One region of the Paracoccus sp. 08 genome, then DNA from elsewhere that is predicted to be linked to it. Evidence: riboswitches for the same ligand, from Rfam matches in the RefSeq annotation. Region 1 holds a riboswitch; each other region holds the start of a gene.
The links. Region 1 has a riboswitch for cobalamin ahead of GBO37_RS13380 (DUF1636 domain-containing protein). Riboswitches for the same ligand answer to the same signal wherever they lie in the genome.

Region 1 (2,195 bases):
CGGCCTTGCCCAGGCCCAGGACCAGGCGCGGATCGACCGCGCCCTCGGTCACGGTCAGGATGGGCAGGGGGCGGGGCAGCTCTGCCTCGATCGCGGCGCGGGCGGCGGCGACGCCCTCCGGCCCGGCCAGATCGGCCTTGGTCAGCAGGATCACGTCGGCGCAGGCGATCTGATCCTCGAAGACCTCGGACAGGGGCGTCTCGTGGTCCAGGCCGGGGTCGGCGGCGCGCTGCGCGTCCACCGCCGCCACGTCCGGGGCAAAGCGGCCGGCCGCCACGGCCTCGGCGTCGGCCAGGGCGATCACCCCGTCCACGGTGATGCGCGAGCGGATGGCGGGCCAGTCGAAGGCCTTGAGCAACGGTTTCGGCAGCGCCAGCCCGGACGTCTCGATCAGGATGTGGTCCGGCCGGGCGGGAAGCGCCATCAGCGCCTCCAGCGTGGGGATGAAGTCGTCGGCGACGGTGCAGCAGATGCAGCCGTTCGACAGCTCGACGATATTCTCGGCCGGGCAGGCGGCATCGGCGCAACCCTTCAGGATCTCTCCATCGACACCCATCGTGCCGAATTCGTTCACGATCACCGCAAGGCGCAGCCCCTGGGGGTTGGCCATCAGATGGCGCACCAGGGTCGTCTTGCCCGACCCCAGAAAGCCGGTGATCACGGTGACGGGGGTCTTGATAAGGTCGATCATGGTCACTCCTGCGACAGGGTATGCGGGGGGATGCGGGCAAGGCTCTGCTTGCGGAAGACGGCGGGGCGTTCGCGCCACGGCACGATGCCGTCGGCGGTTCCGGCATAGGCGCGCGCGCCCGACAGGATGTCGGCGGCGTCGTCCAGCGTCAGGCGGCCATAGACATAGGACCACTTGCCCGGCGCGGACAGCGCGACGGAACAGCCCTGCGAACAGGCGGAAAGGCATTCGACGGGGCGGATCTCGACGCCGTCGGGGGCGGTGCGGGACAGCAGGTCGTGCAGCCGAGCGCCAAGGCGCGGCGCGTCCAGGCCAAGGGCATCCGTCCTTGCGGCATCGGTCCCTGCGGCATCGGGAACCGGGTCGGGCACGGTGCCGCGACAGGTGGTGCAGACATGCAGAACGGCGCGCATCGCGGCCCCTTCCTTGTTGCGGCAAGGGGCGTCCGAGAGGAGGCGGCACGGGGCATCCGGCCATCACCTGCCGGTCGCGAAACACCCCGTTCGCCCGTCATCGTCAGGTGCTGGCAGGTCTCCCGGCTTGCGGATCCAGGGGCGGATGCCCCGACGGTCGTCCCACCTTCCCAGCCCCAATCGGGGCCAGTGGATCGGGCGACCTCTCCGGTCACGGTCGCGGGGGCGGCTGCGCTTGGGGTCGCGGGTCTGATGACCCGGGGCCTTGTCGCATTCCCTCTTCGCCTGTCATAGACAGGAACCAACACGCCCTCACCCAAMCCCCCGCACCCGCCGTTTGTCAACCGCAAGGAGCGACCCGATGACGCAGACCGACCCGATTTCCGCCGAGGATCAGGACCGCCACGCCGCCAAGATGGCCAGGAAAAAGGCCGCCCGCGACCGCATGATGGAGACCAAGACCGGCGAAAAGGGCCTGATCATCGTCCATACCGGGCCGGGCAAGGGCAAGTCGTCGTCGGGGTTCGGCATGATCATGCGCTCCATCGCGCACGCGATGCCCTGCGCCGTTGTGCAGTTCATCAAGGGCGCGTGGGACACGGGCGAACGCACGCTGCTGACCACGCATTTCACCGACATCTGTCAGTTCCACGCCATGGGCGAGGGCTTTACCTGGGAGACGCAGGACAAGTCCCGCGACATCGCCATGGCGCAGGCCGGATGGGCGCGCGCGCAGGACCTGATCCGTGACCCGGCCATCCGCATGGTCCTGCTGGACGAGATCAACATCGCGCTGCGCTATGGTTATCTGGACGCGGCCGAGGTGGTGGCCTTTCTGCAGGCGGAAAAGCCCGCCATGACCCATGTGGTGCTGACCGGGCGCGGCGCCCCCGACGCGCTGATCGAGGCCGCCGACCTGGTGACCGAGATGACCCAGGTCAAGCATCCGTTCCGGTCTGGGATCAAGGCGCAAGCCGGGGTCGAATACTGACGCGCGCGGGTCGGCGGTCAAAAAACCTCACGCGGCGGTGAACCCTCGGGGGGAGTCACGGGTTCCCTTTGGTATATCCCAATCGCCGGAGCCCGCCTGA
Region 2 (2,195 bases), on a different contig from region 1:
GACGACATCTCCCGGGACTGCCCCGGCGCAGTCGAGTTGCTGTCGCGCTGATGTTCCGCCAAGAGGTTCAGCAGCTGCGAGGCATCGGCGGCCGACCCGTCCAACCCCAGGCTGGCGCGATATTTCAGCTTTTCGGTCTGGCCGCGCCGGAACGGGCTGTTGTCCTGGCTCTGCCGGGTGTTGCTGTGCTGATAGTCCAGGCGCTGGACCAGGCGGCCGTCCAACGCGGTATGTTCCGCCCAGACCCCGCCCTGAAACTCGTCGCGGCGGCCGAACAGGTCGGCATCGACCAGATAGCTTTCGGCATCGGTCGCGGCAAAGTTCTCGGCGTCAAAGCCGTAATCCTCGGTGGACTGGCGCAGCGCCACCCCAAGGCGCAAATCGTCGGTGGCCTGGACGTCGCCGGACAGGACGGCGGTCTTGCGGTTGATCCCGTCCTTGCCGCCGCCATCGCCCGACTGGTCATAGCCCAGATCGTCGCGCGCCGACAGCGACAGCCGCAGCCCGCCCCGCTCCCCGCGACGGCTGACATGGATCGAGGCCGCCCCGCCGTTCCCGGCCTCGACCGAGCCGCCATAGGACAGGCCCTGGGGCGCGTCGCGGGTGATGATGTTGATCACCCCCGCCGAGGCGTTCGATCCATAGAACACCGATTGCGGCCCGCGCAGCACCTCGATCCGGTCGATGTCGGTGGTCTCCAGCCCGGTCAGGACGTATTCGTCCTCGCCCCCCGCCGCCTCGATGCCGTCGATCAGGATCAGGGTGTGGTTCGCCTCGGCGCCGCGGATGCGGACCTGTGCGATGCTGGCGCCGCTGCCGCTGACCGATACGCCGGGCAGCGCGCGCAGTGCGTCCTGGACGGTGGCGATGCCGCGATCCTCGATCTCGGTCGCGGTCAGGACGGTGTGGGCGCGGGCATAGCCGTCCTGGGCCACGGGCGTGATGCCGGCGGTCAGCACGATCTCGTCCAGCAGGATGGGTTCCCCCGGTGCCGGACCTTGCGCGGCGGCGGTCACGGGAAGGGCGACAAGCGTCGCCAGAAGACAGATCGGACGGCGCATCGGCACGGACCTTTCAAGGCAGGCACGGCCTGCGGCAAACAGAAATGCCCGGCACACGGACCCGGTGGGTCGCGGCAGGACGGTGACTGTCACCACTGCGGATCAGCCGCTTTCCTGGCACGCCCCGCGCCGGAAATGGGTGAGTGCTGCGGCAGGTCTCCTGGCTTGCGGGTCGATGCCTTGGCCGGCCTTCCCGGATCGCTCCAGTGGCATGATCGGCCATCGCTCTCCGCTTACAGTTGCGGGGGCAGCCCCGGATTGTCACCGGTGTTCCCTTTTGATCCGGCATGCAGGCCGGAACCGTAGCGGCGCCCTTGTGGCGCAGAGGCCCCGGAGCTGTCAACGGGATTCGCCCACCCGTTCCACGCCCGGCAAAAGTCGGTCAGCGCCCGCCCCGGCCCGATCCCAGATCGGCCGAAATCCGTTCCGCCGCGGTGGCGACCAGGCCGCCGATGCGGTCGACGGCGGCATCGGTCATGCGGTTCGTGGGGCCCGACACCGACACCCCGGTCACCGCCTCGCCATAGCTGTTGACGATGGAGGCCGCGACACAGCGCATTCCCAGGGTGCGCTCCTCATCGTCAAAGGCAAAGCCGCGATGGCGGATCAGGGCGATGTCGGCCTGCAGCGCGTCCGCGTCGGCGATGGTCTTGTCCGTGAACCGGGTGAAGGTCGCGTCGCGCAGGAACACCGCCAGCCGCGTCTGATCGAACGCCGCCAGCAGCGCCTTGCCGATTCCCGATGCGTGCAGCGGAGACCGGGTGCCGGGCGGGAAAAACGCGCGGATCGTCTGATGCGTCTCGACCTGGCTGACAAACAGCACGTCGCCGTCGCGTTCGATGCCCAAGTTGGCCGTCTCTCCGGTCAGGGCCATCAGGTCGCGCATCACCGCACGGCTGCGTTCGACGATGTTGGTGCGGCGCAGGAAGGCCGAACCAAGGCGGAACGCCTCGGGGCCGATGAACCACTCCTGCCGGTCGGGATTGTTCTCGACATAGCGACGGTGTTCCAGGGTGGCCAGGACGCGGTGCATGGTGGCGGGGGACTGGTCCAGATGCGTGGACAGCCCGGTCAGGGTGATCCCCTCATGCGCGGCCAGGGCCTCCAGCACGTCCAGCCCGCGGTCCAGGGCCT
Region 3 (2,195 bases), on a different contig from region 1:
CGGGTCCGTCTTCAGAAAGCGCAGCTTTGCCTCGACATCGTCGGCGGGAAAGCGGCGGCGGTCCATGCGCGCGATCACCAGCACCGAGGGGTCGGCACGGGCGATCGTCTCCCACCCCACGGCGGGCCATTCCTCGTCCGAGGTCACAACGTTGCGCAGGCCAAGGCGGTCCATCATCCAGGCCGGGACGCCCATCCCGCCCGCCATGTAGGGGTCCAGCGCCAGATCGGCCGAGGAGAACCAGACCGCCGCGGACGCATCCGGCAGGTCCATCGCCCGGGCGCGGTCCACGACCGCCGCCTCTCGGGCCTGCAGGTCGGCGATCAGCGCACGGCCCGCGTCCTGCGCGTCCATGACCCGCGCGATCTGGTCGATGCCGTCCCACAGCGTCGCGATGTCGAAGGGCGCAAGGCGGGTGCCGTCGGCGCCCACGCTGTTGTCCTTGCCTTGGCAGTCCGTGGGCATGACATAGGCCGGAATGCCCAGATCGGCGAACTGTCGGCGCGTGCCGACCGCCCCTTGGTCCCCGATCATCCAGGCGAACATCGTCGGCACGAAGCCGGGGCGCCGGTTCACCACCGATTCAAAGCTGGGCGTGTCGTCGCTGATGCGGTCCACCGTGGCGTCATCCTCCGCAAAGGCGGGCAGCACCGGGGTGAACCACAGCGCGGTCCCGGCCATCCGGTCCGCCTGGCCCAGCGCATACAGGATCTCGGTCGTGGACTGGCCGATCGACACGACGTTGTCGGGACGCGCGGGGATGGTCACCCGGTGCCCGCAATTGTCGATCACCAGCGGATAGTCGGTCGGCGCGGCAAGGGCCGCCTGGCCCAGGCCCAGCGCCACCGCGGTCGTCAGGAAGATTCTGGTCGTCATGGTCGTCCTTCATGAAACGAAGGACGGGGCTGAAAAAGGCGCAGCGGCGTCACCGGGGTCCCACCCGCCTTCGCGGTCGCGTCGGACGAAGGCCGTGGATCGGCGCATGCGGTCTTTCTCCGGGGCACCCCGCCCGGGTTGGTTCAAGTCATGATGGCAGGTCTCCTGACTTGCGGATCGCGGCCTTCCCCGCCTTCCCGGCGCAGGGGGCGCCAGTGGCATCATGGGGTCGGCTACCGCTTACAGTTGCGGGGGCAGTCGCGGATTCGGCGCCTGATGGCTACACCTCACCACGTTCCCTTTTCACCCTGCCGGGGCCTTGGCCGGCACGGGAACCATCACGGACGGAAATGCCGCCAGGTTGGGACAAAGTCAACCGCCGCGGCAAGCAGCCCGCAGCCGACCCGGCCACCACGGCCGACGCACTGCGACACCCACGGCTTATGCCAGCCTGACCCCGGCGACCGGTGCGCCGCTGGCCGAACGCGCGGGCGCCCTGCGGGGTCAGGACATTGGTCGCGGTCCTCCCTGCTAGGGAAGGATCGGTGGCATGGACGGGGGGGACGGATGCAGGACCTCAGACCGCCGGGCGATGGGGCGCCTGACACCGCAGGGCTTCAAACCTGGCCGGGCCTCTTTCGCCACAGGTGGCGGAGGTCCAGCCGGGGATAGTCCCGCTCGATCTGACTGCCCCAGAACAGGCCTGCGATCGGGGCGTCGGGATGGTCGGGATCAAGGCCGTAGTCGATCTGGGCGATGCGTTCGGCCGGCATGTGCAGGGTGTAACGCAGGAACAGGAACTGCTCCAGCCAGGCGTCATGGTCCTTGTTCGTGAACAGGTCCGGGCGGGGGACGGGTTCGGGGTCGTGCATGGTTGGGTCAGCCTTGGGTGACGGATCCCGATTGTCCGTCAATCCGCCTGCCGGTGCAACATTCCTGTCCCCGAACGAAAAGGGGGCACGCCGCATCCGGCATGCCCCCCGATCCACGGCAGGCGATCAGTAGATCGCCAGGGCCGGGAACAGGATCAGCAGGCCCACCGCCAGGATCTGCAACCCTATGAAGGGCAGCAGGGCGCGGAAGATCTCTCCCAGCGAGATGTCCGGCGGGGTCACCGACTTCAGGTAGAAGGCGGCGGGCCCGAAGGGCGGCGACAGGAAGCTGACCTGCATATTCATCGCGAACAGCACGCCGAACCAGACGGGGTCGTATCCCAGGCTGACGATGATCGGCACGAAGATCGGCATGGTCAGCAGCGCGATGCCTACCCAGTCCAGGAACATGCCTAGCACGAACAGGATCGCCATCATGAACAGGAT
Region 4 (2,195 bases), on a different contig from region 1:
GGCCGAGGAGACCGCGGGCCTGCAGGCCATCCTGGACCATGCGGGCGATTTCATCGCCGCGCATTGCGACCTGGAGGCGATCATCGCCGCCGCCGCCCATCGCGCCCTGCCCGAGGCCGCCGCGCCGCGTCCGCTGACGCCCCCCGGCGGGCGGATCGCGCTGGCCCGCGACGCGGCCTTCAGCTTCGTCTATCCGCATGTGCTGGAGGCGTGGCGGCGCGCGGGGGCCACGATCCTGCCGTTCTCGCCACTGGCGGATCAGGGGCCGGATGACAGCGCCGACTGCTGCTGGCTGCCGGGGGGATACCCGGAGTTGCACGCGCCCCGGCTGGCCGCCTGCGACGGGTTCCGCACGGCCATGCACCGCTTTGCGGGAACGCGGCCGGTGCATGGGGAATGCGGGGGATACATGGCGCTTGGGGCAGGTCTGGTGGACGCTGCTGGAAAGCGACACCAGATGTTGGGGCTTCTGCGGCTGGAGACCAGCTATGCCAAGCGCCGCATGCATCTGGGATACCGCCGCGCCGATCCGCTGACGGCCCTGCCGGGACTGGGTCGCACGGCGCTGCGGGGGCATGAATTCCACTATGCCTCGATCCTGTCCCAGCCCGATGCGCCCTTGGCGCGCGTGACCGACGCGACCGGCGCCGCGGTGGAGGAAACCGGCAGCCACCGGACGATGTCCGGGGGCGGGCATGTGACCGGCACGTTCTTTCACCTGATCGCCCCGGCCGCGACTTGACGCAGGCCCTGCGATCCCGTCTATCTGACCCTCTGAATGGTGCCCGTCAGGCGTGAAACGCCGGGCTTCATCGGGAACGGGGAAGGGTGGACCCAATCGCGGCACCCGAAGCCCCGGCCGCCCCCGCGACTGTATGCGGAGAGCGCGCGTCACCCATGCCACTGGAGCGATCCGGGAAGGCCGACGCCGCGCCCGGACCCGCAAGCCAGGAAACCGGCCATGTCAGGCAACCCCATGCCGTCGGGTGGACGGCCACAGGAGGATGACATGCATATCGAAGAGGGCGTCGTCACCGGCGCCAAGCTGATACTGGGCTATGCCACGGCCGCCACGGCCGGGCTTTACGCGCTGAGGCTGGCGGCCCAGGCCCTGCGCGCGCAGGGCGGGGCGTCGCTGGCGGCGCGCGGGGCGCTGGCGACGGCCGCGACCTTCGTGTTCTTCCAGGTCCTGCCCACCGCGCCCGTGGGCGTGTCCGAGGTGCACCTAATCCTGGGATCGACGCTGTTCCTGATCCTGGGCGCGGCGCCGGCGGCGATCGGGCTGGCCCTGGGCCTGCTGATCCAGGGACTGTTCTTCGCGCCGTTCGATCTGCCGCAATACGGGATGAACGTGACCACACTGCTGGTGCCGCTATTCGCGCTGCAGGCGGTGGCGCGGCGGGTGATTGCGCCGGACACCGCCTATGTGGACCTGCGCTATGGTCAGGCGCTGGCGTTGTCGGCGGCCTATCAGGGGGGCATCGTGGCCTGGGTCGCGTTCTGGGCGTTCTATGGTCAGGGCGCCGGTGCGACGGCGGGGGTCCTGTCCTTCGGCGCGGCCTATCTGCTGGTCATCGTGGTCGAGCCGCTGGTCGATCTGGCCGCGCTGGCGGGCGCCAAGGCGGCGCGCGGCCTGCGCGGCAGCGGGCTGGTGACGCCCCGGCTCTACGCATGATCGATCTGGTGCTGATCGGGGCCGGCACGGGCCATCCCGACCACCTGACCCTGCAGGGCGTCCGCGCCCTGCAGGAGGCCGATCTGGTCCTGATCCCCCGCAAGGGCGCCGGGAAGGAGGATCTGGCCCATCTGCGCCGCGCGATGCTGGACCGCCACCGCCCCGGCGGCGCCGTGGCCCAGATCGACCTGCCGGTGCGCGATGCAAACCTGCCCTATCTGGAGGCCGTCGACCAATGGCATGATGCCATCGCGCAAGCTTGGGCGGCGGCCGTCGCGGCGGCGCTGCCGCAGGGCGGGACGGTGGCGATGCTGGTCTGGGGCGACCCGTCGCTCTATGACAGCAGCCTGCGCATTGCCGCGCGTCTGGACTGGCGCGCACGGGTGATCCCGGGAATCACCGCGATCCAGGCCCTGTGCGCTGCCCATGCCATTCCGCTGAACGCCCTGGGATCCGAGGTGCGGATCACCACCGGGCGGCGGCTGCGCGACGCGGGCTTTCCCGGCGACGCCGAACGGGT

Region 2: linked by a shared signal. The riboswitch ahead of GBO37_RS14445 (TonB-dependent siderophore receptor) and the one ahead of GBO37_RS13380 (DUF1636 domain-containing protein) in region 1 are both predicted to bind cobalamin.
Region 3: linked by a shared signal. The riboswitch ahead of GBO37_RS02435 (ABC transporter substrate-binding protein) and the one ahead of GBO37_RS13380 (DUF1636 domain-containing protein) in region 1 are both predicted to bind cobalamin.
Region 4: linked by a shared signal. The riboswitch ahead of GBO37_RS09615 (energy-coupling factor ABC transporter permease) and the one ahead of GBO37_RS13380 (DUF1636 domain-containing protein) in region 1 are both predicted to bind cobalamin.

Annotation. Positions count from the first base shown of each region.
Region 1 covers NZ_WEKR01000044.1:3,275-5,469, reverse strand. The annotation lists gene cobW (cobalamin biosynthesis protein CobW) at 1-691, opposite strand, end outside; gene GBO37_RS13380 (DUF1636 domain-containing protein) at 694-1,104, opposite strand; cobalamin riboswitch at 1,199-1,425, opposite strand; gene cobO (cob(I)yrinic acid a,c-diamide adenosyltransferase) at 1,466-2,095, shown strand.
Region 2 covers NZ_WEKR01000064.1:86,368-88,562, reverse strand. The annotation lists gene GBO37_RS14445 (TonB-dependent siderophore receptor) at 1-1,061, opposite strand, end outside; cobalamin riboswitch at 1,194-1,381, opposite strand; gene bhcR (HTH-type transcriptional regulator BhcR) at 1,444-2,195, opposite strand, start outside.
Region 3 covers NZ_WEKR01000005.1:59,754-61,948, forward strand. The annotation lists gene GBO37_RS02435 (ABC transporter substrate-binding protein) at 1-876, opposite strand, end outside; cobalamin riboswitch at 1,014-1,231, opposite strand; gene GBO37_RS02440 (hypothetical protein) at 1,494-1,748, opposite strand; gene GBO37_RS02445 (TRAP transporter large permease subunit) at 1,875-2,195, opposite strand, start outside.
Region 4 covers NZ_WEKR01000022.1:33,762-35,956, reverse strand. The annotation lists gene GBO37_RS09620 (cobyrinate a,c-diamide synthase) at 1-742, shown strand, start outside; cobalamin riboswitch at 763-979, shown strand; gene GBO37_RS09615 (energy-coupling factor ABC transporter permease) at 1,010-1,675, shown strand; gene cobF (precorrin-6A synthase (deacetylating)) at 1,672-2,195, shown strand, end outside.